Regions from separate parts of the Neorhizobium sp. T25_13 genome, predicted to be linked through region 1. Evidence: riboswitches for the same ligand, from Rfam matches in the RefSeq annotation. Region 1 holds a riboswitch; the other holds the start of a gene.
What was found. A riboswitch is a leader RNA that binds a small molecule or an ion and turns the genes downstream of it on or off. The one in region 1 is predicted to bind cobalamin.
Positions count from the first base shown of each region.

Region 2: another riboswitch for cobalamin. It lies ahead of C5J22_RS22780 (DUF1636 domain-containing protein); the one in region 1 lies ahead of C5J22_RS16275 (aromatic ring-hydroxylating dioxygenase subunit alpha).

Region 1 is NZ_PVBI01000006.1:240,659-245,804, reverse strand. Features, by position in the region: gene C5J22_RS16285 (BA14K family protein) at 1-83, opposite strand, end outside; gene C5J22_RS16280 (BA14K family protein) at 277-699, opposite strand; gene C5J22_RS16275 (aromatic ring-hydroxylating dioxygenase subunit alpha) at 808-2,052, opposite strand; cobalamin riboswitch at 2,152-2,386, opposite strand; gene C5J22_RS16270 (DUF6656 family protein) at 2,552-3,160, shown strand; gene C5J22_RS16265 (L-threonylcarbamoyladenylate synthase) at 3,194-4,171, shown strand; gene C5J22_RS16260 (FAD-binding oxidoreductase) at 4,199-5,146, shown strand, end outside.
Region 2 is NZ_PVBI01000010.1:172,637-177,782, reverse strand. Features, by position in the region: gene C5J22_RS22790 (CbtA family protein) at 1-638, opposite strand, end outside; gene C5J22_RS22785 (CbtB-domain containing protein) at 652-828, opposite strand; cobalamin riboswitch at 865-1,094, opposite strand; cobalamin riboswitch at 1,154-1,394, shown strand; gene C5J22_RS22780 (DUF1636 domain-containing protein) at 1,501-1,911, shown strand; gene cobW (cobalamin biosynthesis protein CobW) at 1,908-2,945, shown strand; gene cobN (cobaltochelatase subunit CobN) at 2,963-5,146, shown strand, end outside.

The DNA.
Region 1 (5,146 bases):
GGCATCGCCTGAGCCGGCATCAGAGAGCCGGCGAGAACGGCAGCGGAGATTCCCGCAACCGCGATCTTCTTCAAAAGAGTCATGTTAAGTCCCCAGATCCCTTGTCTATGTTTCAATTTTTGACAGCCAATTATTTCAGTATGCAGTGGATTTCAATTTTGCCGCAACCTTAGGAAGTTCATCCTGAATGCGCAATTAACGTGCGCCGCGACGAAGCAAGCCCGGCCGCTGGCATATGCCGCGACCGGGCTTGGCGTAGAGGTGGCCAACGCTTGCTTATCTGTAAGGCGAGATGCAGCGTGCCCGAACGCCAGCGCGCGGCGCATAGGTATCGTCCCAGGCCCGATAGCTGCGATAACGGCTTTCACACCAGGCGACGTGACGGCTCGAATAGCCGCCCCGGTCGGCCTGTATGGCGCCACCGATAATGGCGCCGGCGCCGAAGGCGGCGAGCGGGAACCAGAACCCGTTGTAATAACGGTAGCCGGGCCGGCGATCGCGATAACCGCGGTGGCCGCGATACCAGCCATAGCGGTCACGCCGGAAGTCGCGACGGTACTGGACATTGGTGACATCGCCGGCGGCCGAAATGCCGGACGGGGGAGCCGGCATCTGAATGGCCTGCGCTGGCACAAGCCCGGCAAAGGTGGTCGCGATGGCAACCGCCGCCGCAGTCAGACGTAGACGAAAGGCGTTCATGCGGTGTGTTTCCTCATTCTGATTTTTAATCAGCAAACAACGCCAGACGCAGGTTTCGGTTCCTGAAGACGTGCCCGGCACCGATTAACGCCGATCACGAATTGGCGATCAGGCGACGATCGAAAGTTGCGCCTGGTCGCCCTGCAGCCGGTTGACCATGAAGTTCGAGTACCATTCGACGAACTGCATGACGCCGCCTTCGTGCAGTGGCGAATAGGGACCCGGCTCATAAGCGGGCGAGCGGATGCCGAAGGCGTTTTCCTCGACGATCCGGCGGTCCTGGTCGTTGGTCATGTTCCAGACGTGGGTCAGTTCCTCGAGATTGTAGTCGACGCCCTCGACCGCATCCTTGTGGACCAGCCATTTTGTGGTGACCGCCGTTTCCTCCGGCCCGAGCGGGGTGACGCGGAACGAGATCGCGTGGTCGCCGAGAATGTGGTTCCAGCTGCTCGGATAGTGGAAGAGCAGCATGGTGCCGATCGAGTTGATCGTTACGTCCTCGGAGAGTTTACGCTGCACGGCGTTGCGGCCGCTCATCGTATAACTCTCGGCATCTTCGATCAGCGGCATGCGCGCGACGCGGAACTGGCCGGTCTCGTCCATCCGGAATTCGCTCGGCAACCCGGCCTCCTCGCAACGCTGCCAATGGGCGGCGATGACCGGATCGTCCTTGGCACCCTGGACGCCCGTCGCGGTCGGCGATTCCGGATAGGTGCGGCAGAGCTCCGGGTGGTTGGCGGCGCAGTGGTAGCACTCGCGGTTGTTTTCCCAGACGAGCTTCCAATTGCCCTTCTCGATGATCGTCGACTGGTGCGCGACCTTGGCCTCCGAGAGGCGGTGCGGGGCCATATAGGGCTCGATCGCCGCGCGAACCGGCGCGAAATCCGGCGCCTCGTTGGCAAGGCAGATGAAGATAAAGCCCGCCACGCTTTCGCAATGGACCTTCTTCATGCTGAACTGGGTCTTGTCGAAGTCCTGGCCCATCTGGCGGCCGACCAGAAGCGAGCCGTCCAGTTCGTAGGTCCATTGATGGTAGGGACAGACGAGCCGGACCGCCGAGCCATGCTCCTTGGTGCAGACGCGGCTGCCGCGATGGCGGCAGGTATTGTGCAGCGCACGGATCCGGTTGTCGCGGCCGCGCACGACGACGACCGGATAATCGCCGATCTGCAAGGTGAAATAGGCTCCGGCCTTGGGCAGCTCGCAATCATGCCCGACGAACAGCCAGTCGCGATACCAGATCATTTCCAGATCGAGCTTGAAATAGGCGGGATCGGTATAGAAGGGCTGTTCGAGGCTGAAGCCTTCACGGCGGTTCTTAAGCTGCCGCAGGGCCTGATTGCGAATTTCCATATTATCTTCCTCGTCAATGTGGACAGCGGAAGGACATGGAAATGCCGGCCGGCCTCAAGCCCGCCCCAAACCCTGTCCCGAACGCCCGCCGCGTCCGGTCGTCATTTTTGATCCCAAGGCTGGTTTCCGGGCTCAGGAGCTTGTCCCGTTCAGGGGACCGGCTCGGCGCCTTCCCGGGCGGCCCTTGCGGCTCTTTCCCAGTGGCTCATGCCGTGCCTTATTGCTCCACCACCGTTGCGGGGGCAGCGCCGGATTAGGGTTTCTAAAGACCCCTGCCGGCTTCCCAATTCTCCGCCTTCCCTAGTCAGGCGGCACCTCAAGATCGAGGCGGATATAATCATCGGGCGGGCGTGTCGCATAGGCGACATTGCGACATCGGCAACCGCGTTGGCGACAGCGGCGAAACGGCCCAAAATGCGACACTCCAGCCCCGCGAAAGCGAAACCTGTCATTAAGGGATAAGCCATAAAATCCCGGCGTGAATGGGAGCGATGCCACCGTGCAGGCCAAGGGAAAGATCCGTTATTACAAAGCCCCTCCACCACCGGCGCCGGTGGTGGTGAAGAGCGCTTCCCATTCCGAATTCCTCCGGACGGGGCGCAGCTCCCGCTACCATCCGGTCTGGCTGCCGGAAGAGCGCCGCTATCTCACCCATAACGAAGTCGCCGAGCGCACGGGCAAAAGGCTCGAGGCAGCCGGGGAAACGAGCCACAACCGGATCAACTCCTTCCATCGCTCGATCAAGTTTCCGAAGATCATCTTCCACCACACGCTCGATGAACGCCCGCATCTCGGCTATTGCCATGTCACGGCGGCAAGGACGTTTCTTCCGCGCGGCGTCCCCGTGAGCTGGTCGTTCTATATCGCCAACTTCTTCTCCAAGATCGGCGAGGAAGAAACCTTTTTCGAACATATCAGCCCGGCCAATTCGCGCATGTATTTTGCCGTTGCGGTCGAACGCGAGGCGGGTCAGCCGCTGCAGATCAACCGCACGATCCGCAAGAACGGCCTTCTGTTCCAGACCAATGATCCGATGGAAGCCATCAAGAACGTCCTGATGCTCGGCACTTCCAACGAAATGCTCCGCGAGATCATCAAAAAGCTTTGAAGACGCCCGGGTCCGCGTTATTGACGGGCGGATATGACGGCTCAAATCATCGACATCACCCGGGATCATGACGGCGCGCTTCGTCAATCCTGCACCGTCCTTGCGGACGGCCTTCCCGTGGCGATCCCGACCGAGACGGTCTACGGACTTGCGGCCGACGCCACCAATCCCGCCGCCATCACCCGCATCTACGAGACCAAGGGCCGGCCGCGCTTCAACCCGCTGATCTGCCACATGTCGGATCTCGACATGGCCGAGCGTTATGCCGACTTCGATCCGATCTCGCGCAGGCTTGCCGAAGCCTTCTGGCCGGGGCCCCTCACCCTGATCCTTCCCCTGAAGCCCGAAAGCGGCATTCATGCGCTGGCGACGGCCGGGCTCGATACGGTCGGCATCCGGCTTCCCAAGGGCTTCGCTTCCGAGCTCATCCGCGCCTTCGGCAAGCCGCTCGCGGCCCCCAGCGCCAACACGTCCGGCAAGGTGAGCCCGACCAGCGCGCGCCACGTGGCCGACGACCTGGGCGAGAAGCTGGCGTTGATCATCGACGGCGGTGCGGCTCCTGTCGGTGTCGAATCGACCATCGTCCGCGTCGAGAACGGTGTGATCCGGCTGCTGAGGCCGGGCGGGGTAGCCGCCGAAGAGATCGAGACGGCAACCGGACTTGCAGTGATCCGGCCTGAGGGACCGGCGGCGATCATCGAGGCCCCCGGCATGCTGGCCTCTCATTATGCGCCGGGTGCAGCGGTGAGGCTCAATGCCGACCATGTCGAGGCCGGCGAGGCGTTGATCCGGCTGGGTTCCGCTCCGGTGAAGGGAATGGAACTCGCCGCGGCGGTTTTTGACCTGAGCCCGTCCGGCGACCTTGCGCAGGCGGCGGCAAATCTGTTCGATTACCTGAAGCGCGCCGACGCCACCGGCGCCGCCAGCATCGCCGTCACGCCCATTCCCGACCATGGGCTCGGCGAGGCGATCAACGACCGGCTGGCGAGGGCGGCCGCCCCGCGGGAATGAGCCGGGGCTAAAGAGGAGGAGACGCCGATGGACATTTCAGGGCCGAACCCGGAGCTTCTCGACCGCTTCGCGGCGATCGTCGGCGAGAACCACGTCCTGCGCGACGCGAACGATCTTGCGCCGCATCTCGTCGAGGGCCGCGGGCTCTACAAGGGTTCTTCGCCTATGCTCCTGAAGCCGGGTTCGGTCGAGGAAGTGTCGGCGATCCTGAAGCTTGCAAGCGAGACCGGTACGCCGATCGTGCCGCAAACCGGCAATACCGGCCTCGTCGGGGGACAGACCCCGCGCACCGGCGGCAGCGACCTGATCGTCTCGCTCGAACGGATGAACCGCATCCGCGACGTCGATCCGGTCGCCAACGTGCTGGTCGCCGACGGCGGCGCCATCCTTGCCGACGTGCAGAAGGCGGCGGAAGCCGTCGACCGGCTGTTTCCGCTGTCGCTCGGTTCGGAAGGCTCCTGCCGCATCGGCGGCAATCTTTCCACCAATGCCGGCGGCACCGCCGTGCTCGCCTATGGCAATACCCGGCAACTCTGCCTCGGGCTCGAAGTGGTGCTGCCGACCGGCGAGATCTGGGACGGCCTGCGGCGGCTCAAGAAGGACAATACCGGCTACGACCTGCGCGACCTCTTCATCGGCGCGGAAGGGACGCTCGGCATCATCACCGGGGCGGTGCTGAAACTCTTCCCGCAACCGGTCGGGCACCAGGTGGCATTTGCCGGCCTCAATTCGCCGGCAGACGCGTTAAAACTCTTCGAGCGAGCCTCGAACCTCTGCGGCACGGCGCTGACCGGTTTCGAGCTGATGCCGCGCATCGGCATCGAATTCGTGGTCCGGCATATAGAGGGCGTGCGCGATCCGCTTTCCGAGCCGCATCCGTGGTATGCGCTGATCGACATCTCGACTTCGGATTCCGCCGAGACGGCCAGTTCCATGGTGCAGTCGCTGCTCGAACAGGGTTTTGAAGCGGGCCTC
Region 2 (5,146 bases), on a different contig from region 1:
GCGTTGACGAAGCGGACATGGAGATCCATCGGGACCGCCGTTTCATGGCTTGGCGGCAGCGGCGCGCCGACCAGATGCGGGGCGATCAGGAGCACGATCGCAAGCGCTGCGAACACGGCCGAGCGGGTATAGGCGAGCAGGCCGAGACCGATTGCCGTGCAGGCCGCCGTCGAGATCCACCAGATCTGGCGCGGACCGAGTTCCGCAGCCGGCATGCCGGGCAGTTCCGGCGGCAGGCCGAGGCCGGGCGCGAGGATGACGGCGAGGAAGCCGGCAATGCCGAACATCAGGCCACCGCGCCAGCCCTTGAAGCCGCCGAACGCTTCCGAGGCGGCAACGAGGACAAGGGCAAAACCGATAGCCGACAGCATGTCTGCGGCAGCAGTATAGATGAAACGCTCGAAGCCATCGGCGGGAGCCCAGGCTTCCTCGCCGTGGTGATGCTCGGCGGCGGATGCCGTGGCACCTGCGGCAGGTGCAGCATCATGGCTGTGGCCGGCCTCGGGCGCGGCATTCTCGAACACTTCCGCCTGCAGGATCAGCGGCACAGTGGAGAAGCTCTGCATCACGGTCAGCAGCAATCCGGACAAAAGCCCGGCGATCACCGCCGTGAAGACGATGTTGCGAAACAACGACATTGGGGAGAACTCCTCAGTGGCAGGGGAAGGCGAGCGAGTGGCGCGTGTCATGCGCGGCGTTATGGACGACTTCCAGATGAGAGAAGCCGACAAAGCCGACGATGAACAGGCCAAGCAGGGCCGTCATGCTGAGGGGAATGATCTTCGAAGCGGAGAGGCTGACTGCAGCTGCAGCAGAATTCGTAACCATGGTCTCGTCCTTTCGCCCTCCACCCGAGGGCCGTTCACGTTCTTTGCCGCCTCTGGCAGGTCTCCTGGCTCGCGGATCGGACGCCTTCTCCCGCCTTCCCAGGATACCGTTGGCCGGATTTCCCAGTGGCTTGACGGCCGGACGGCCGTTTTGGTCGAAGACTTTCCGCTTACAGTTGCGGGGGCAGCCGCGGGTTGGACGGCAGAATTCCGTCGCACCGCATTCCCTCTAAAACCCTTTCGGGCACCATAGGCTCGGTCACTATAGACGAATTCGGCGTCACGGCAATCGCCTTTGCGACGCATTGACATGGGCCTGCGACCGGGCTTACTTGGAAAGAGATGGTCCCTTTCCGGCAACGGGGAGGGCTAAGAGAGAATGCGGTGCGATCCCTTTTTCAGGATCAATGCCGCGGCTGCCCCCGCAACTGTAGGCGGCGAGCCATTGCCTAAAACGGCCATTTGGCCGTCAAGCCACTGGGAAATCCGGCCAACGGTATCCTGGGAAGGCAGGCAAATGGCGACGACCCGCGAGCCAGGAGACCTGCCGTCCGATTAGTTTTGCTTCACCGGGCGGGGTGCTCCGGAGGAAGTTTCTCGATCACCGCAGAGGGATTTCGACCTTCTGCTCCGCGCCCCGATTTTTCGACCCCGGCGGGAACGCGGCTGACCGATGAGTGACCACCGACCAGATGATCCGGCAACCGCCGGCCCGGCAGATGTGACGATTTTCGTCTGCACCAATTGCCGTAATGCGTCCGACGGCGAAATCCGGCCGGGCATCGCACTGATCGCGGCGCTGCGCGAGGCAGCAAGCGGCAAGCCGCTCGCGGTAAAGCCGGTCACCTGCCTTGCCAATTGCGAAAAAAGTCCGAGTGCTGCGTTTAATCACAAGAGCGGCTGGTCCTATGTCTTCGGCCACCTGTCGCTCGACAATGTCGAGGATATCGTCACCGGCGCGATGATGCTGGCCGAGGACGAACGCGGCTTCCTTCCCCTTCGCGGCCGCCCGACCTGCCTGCGCGGCAAGGGCATGACGGCCCGTATTCCACCCTTTCATCACCACGAGGACATGCCATCATGAGCGTTTCGTTCGACCGCGTTCCCTGCACCGTCGTTACCGGGTTCTTAGGCGCCGGCAAGACCACGCTGATCCGCAACCTGATCGAAAACTTGAAGGGCAAGCGGCTGGCGATCATCGTCAACGAATTCGGCGATGTGGGCATCGACGGAGACGTCCTGAAGGGCTGCGGCATCGAAAGCTGCCCGGAAGACAACATCATCGAGCTTGCCAACGGCTGCATCTGCTGCACCGTGGCGGACGATTTCGTGCCGGCGATCGACCGGATCCTGGCCATCGAACCCCGCGTCGATCACATCCTCATCGAAACCTCCGGCCTCGCGCTGCCAAAACCCCTCGTCCAGGCCTTCCAGTGGCCTGACGTCAAGGCGCGAGTGACGGTGGACGCGGTGATTGCCGTGGTCGACGGACTGGCGCTCGCCGAAGGCCGCGTTGCCGACGACCACGAGGCGCTGGAAGCGCAGCGCGACGCGGACGGCTCGATCGACCATGACGATCCGGTCGAGGAAGTGTTCGAGGATCAGGTGGCCTGCGCCGACATGATCGTGCTCACCAAGAGCGACCTTCTGGATGCCGCCGGCCTTGCGATCGCCAGGGATCGCGTGTCCGCGCATCTGCCACGTGCCGTGAAGATCGTCTCGGCCGCCAACGGCGCCATCGATCCGGCCGTGCTGATCGGCCTCGGCCTTGCCGTCGAGGACGATATCGAGAACCGCAAGACCCATCACGATGACGAACTCGACCACGATCACGACGATTTCGACAGCTTCGTCGTCGATCTGGCCGCAGTCACCGATGCCGAACAGCTCGCCGCCCGCATTTCTGCGACGGCCGAGGCGGAAAACGTGCTGCGCATAAAAGGCTTCGTGGAAGTCGCGAACAAGCCGATGCGCCTGCAGGTTCAGGCGGTAGGATCGCGCGTGAACCATTATTTCGACCGCGCCTGGGCACCCGGCGAAGCGCGGACAAGCCGCCTTGTCGTGATCGGCGAAAAAGGCATCGACCGCGCCGCGATCGAAAGGATGCTGGCCGCATAAGAAGGCCCGAGGGAAGGATGCACATACTCGCCACCACATCGTCGTCGCTTGACGACCTCATCGAACCGGTCGACCTCAATCAGTCGCCGGCCGATGTGGTGGTGCTGTCCTTTTCCGGCAGCGACCTGAACGGCCTTTCCGCCGCTTGGGGTTCGAATTTGCCGAGCCTGCGGCTGGCCAGCCTCTCCGATCTCCGCCATCCCATGTCCGTCGATCTGTGGGTCGAGAAGACGGCAGCCCATGCCAAGATCATCCTCGTGCGCATTCTCGGCGGTTACGATCGCTGGGCTTATGGCGTCGAGGAACTTTCGCGCATGGCGAAGCGGAAAAAGATCGCGCTGGCGCTGCTGCCCGGCGAATGCAGCATCCGCGACGAGCGACTGATCGCGGCCTCTACCGTGTCGGAAGACCGGATCGCCGGCATCCTGAGCTGTTTCCGCGAAGGCGGGCCGGCCAATATGCGGCTTCTGGCGACGCTTCTGGCGACGCTGGCCGAGGGCAAAACGGAACCGCTGCCGCAGGCAGCCCCGGTGCCGAAGGCCGGCTATTACGCGCCCGGAAAAGGCATTGTCGAGGCCAGCGACCTGCTGGCCCGTTTTGCGCCGGATGCGCCGCGCTTGCCGATCCTGTTCTACCGCTCCATGCTGCTTGCGAATGACGCGGCGCCGATCGATGCGCTGTTCGAAGCGCTGAAGAAGCGCGGTTTTGCACCCGTGCCGATCTTCGTCGGCGGGCTGAAGGAACCGGATGCACTGGCCTTCGTCGAACAGGCGGTCTCGGACCTGAAATCTGCGGCCATTCTTTCCACCACCGCCTTTGCCAGCGGCACCGACGGCAACGGCGAAACGATTTTCGACCGCACCGGCGTGCCGGTCTTCCAGATCGTCGTCGCCACGACCCGCCGCGATGGCTGGGCTGAGAACCGGCGCGGCCTCAACCCCGCCGACCTCGCCATGCACGTCGTCCTGCCGGAGCTCGATGGACGCATTCTTGCCGGCGCGATCTCCTTCAAGGCAGGCGAAAGCTCCGCCAACCTCGTCAACCAGCCGGAACCGGACCGGGTCGAACAGGTCGTCGACCGTATCGCTGCCTTCCTCCGGCTCAAAACCACGCCACGGCCCGAGCGCAAGATCGTCATCCTCATGCCGGACTATCCGAGCGCACCGGGCCGTACCGGTTATGCCGTGGGTCTGGACGTGCCACAGAGCGTGCTCGGGATGCTGCACGAGCTATCGGTAGCCGGCTACGGTGTTTCGGATATCCCCGAGACTCCGCGTGATCTCCTGAACCGCCTGAGTGCCCAATCCGCCGGCCACGCACGCTCCGCCTACGATGCCCTGCCCGTTGCGGAGGCGGCGTGGGGCAGGTCCGAAGCCGATGAAGACTTCAGGGATGACGCTTTCCGTTTCCGTGCCGCGAGCTTCGGCAATATCACCGTCGCGCTCGCGCCCGACCGCGGCCGCAATGCCGATCGCCGCGCCGACTATCACAGCCCGGACCTCCCCCCGCGCCACGCGCTGATCGCCTTCGGTCAATGGATGCGCGAGACGCTTGGCGCGCATGCGATCGTCCATGTCGGCGCCCACGGGACGCTCGAATGGCTGCCGGGCAAGACCGTGGCGCTGTCGAAGGATTGTTTTCCGGAGATCGTCACCGGCGGCCTGCCGGTCGTCTATCCCTTCATCGTCTCCAATCCCGGCGAGGCGGCGGTCGCCAAACGGCGGATCGCCGCCGTCACCATCGGCCATCTGCCGCCGGTCCTGGCCGGCGCCGGCCTTTCAGACGAACAGAAGAAGCTGGAACTGCTGGTCGACGAATACGCGCAGGCCGACGGCCTCGATCGCCGCCGCCGCGACCGGCTGGCCAGGCTGATCGTCGAGACCGCCCGCGACACCGGACTGGCCGGCGAGGCTGGCGTCTCGAACAGCGACGATCCGGATGCGGCGCTCACCCGCATCGACGCGTTTCTCTGCGATCTCAAGGACTTTTCGATCAAGGACGGCCAGCACGTCTTCGGGCAGGTAGCGCCCGGCGATGACGACCCGTTGCGCGTCCAAAGCGCCGAAACCGAACGACAGGCCTTGCTCGACGCACTCGACGGCAAGCACATCCGCCCAGGCCCATCCGGTGCCCCGGCCCGTGGCCGCCGCGACGTCATGCCGACCGGCCGCAACCTCTTCGCCAGCGATCCGCGCACCCTT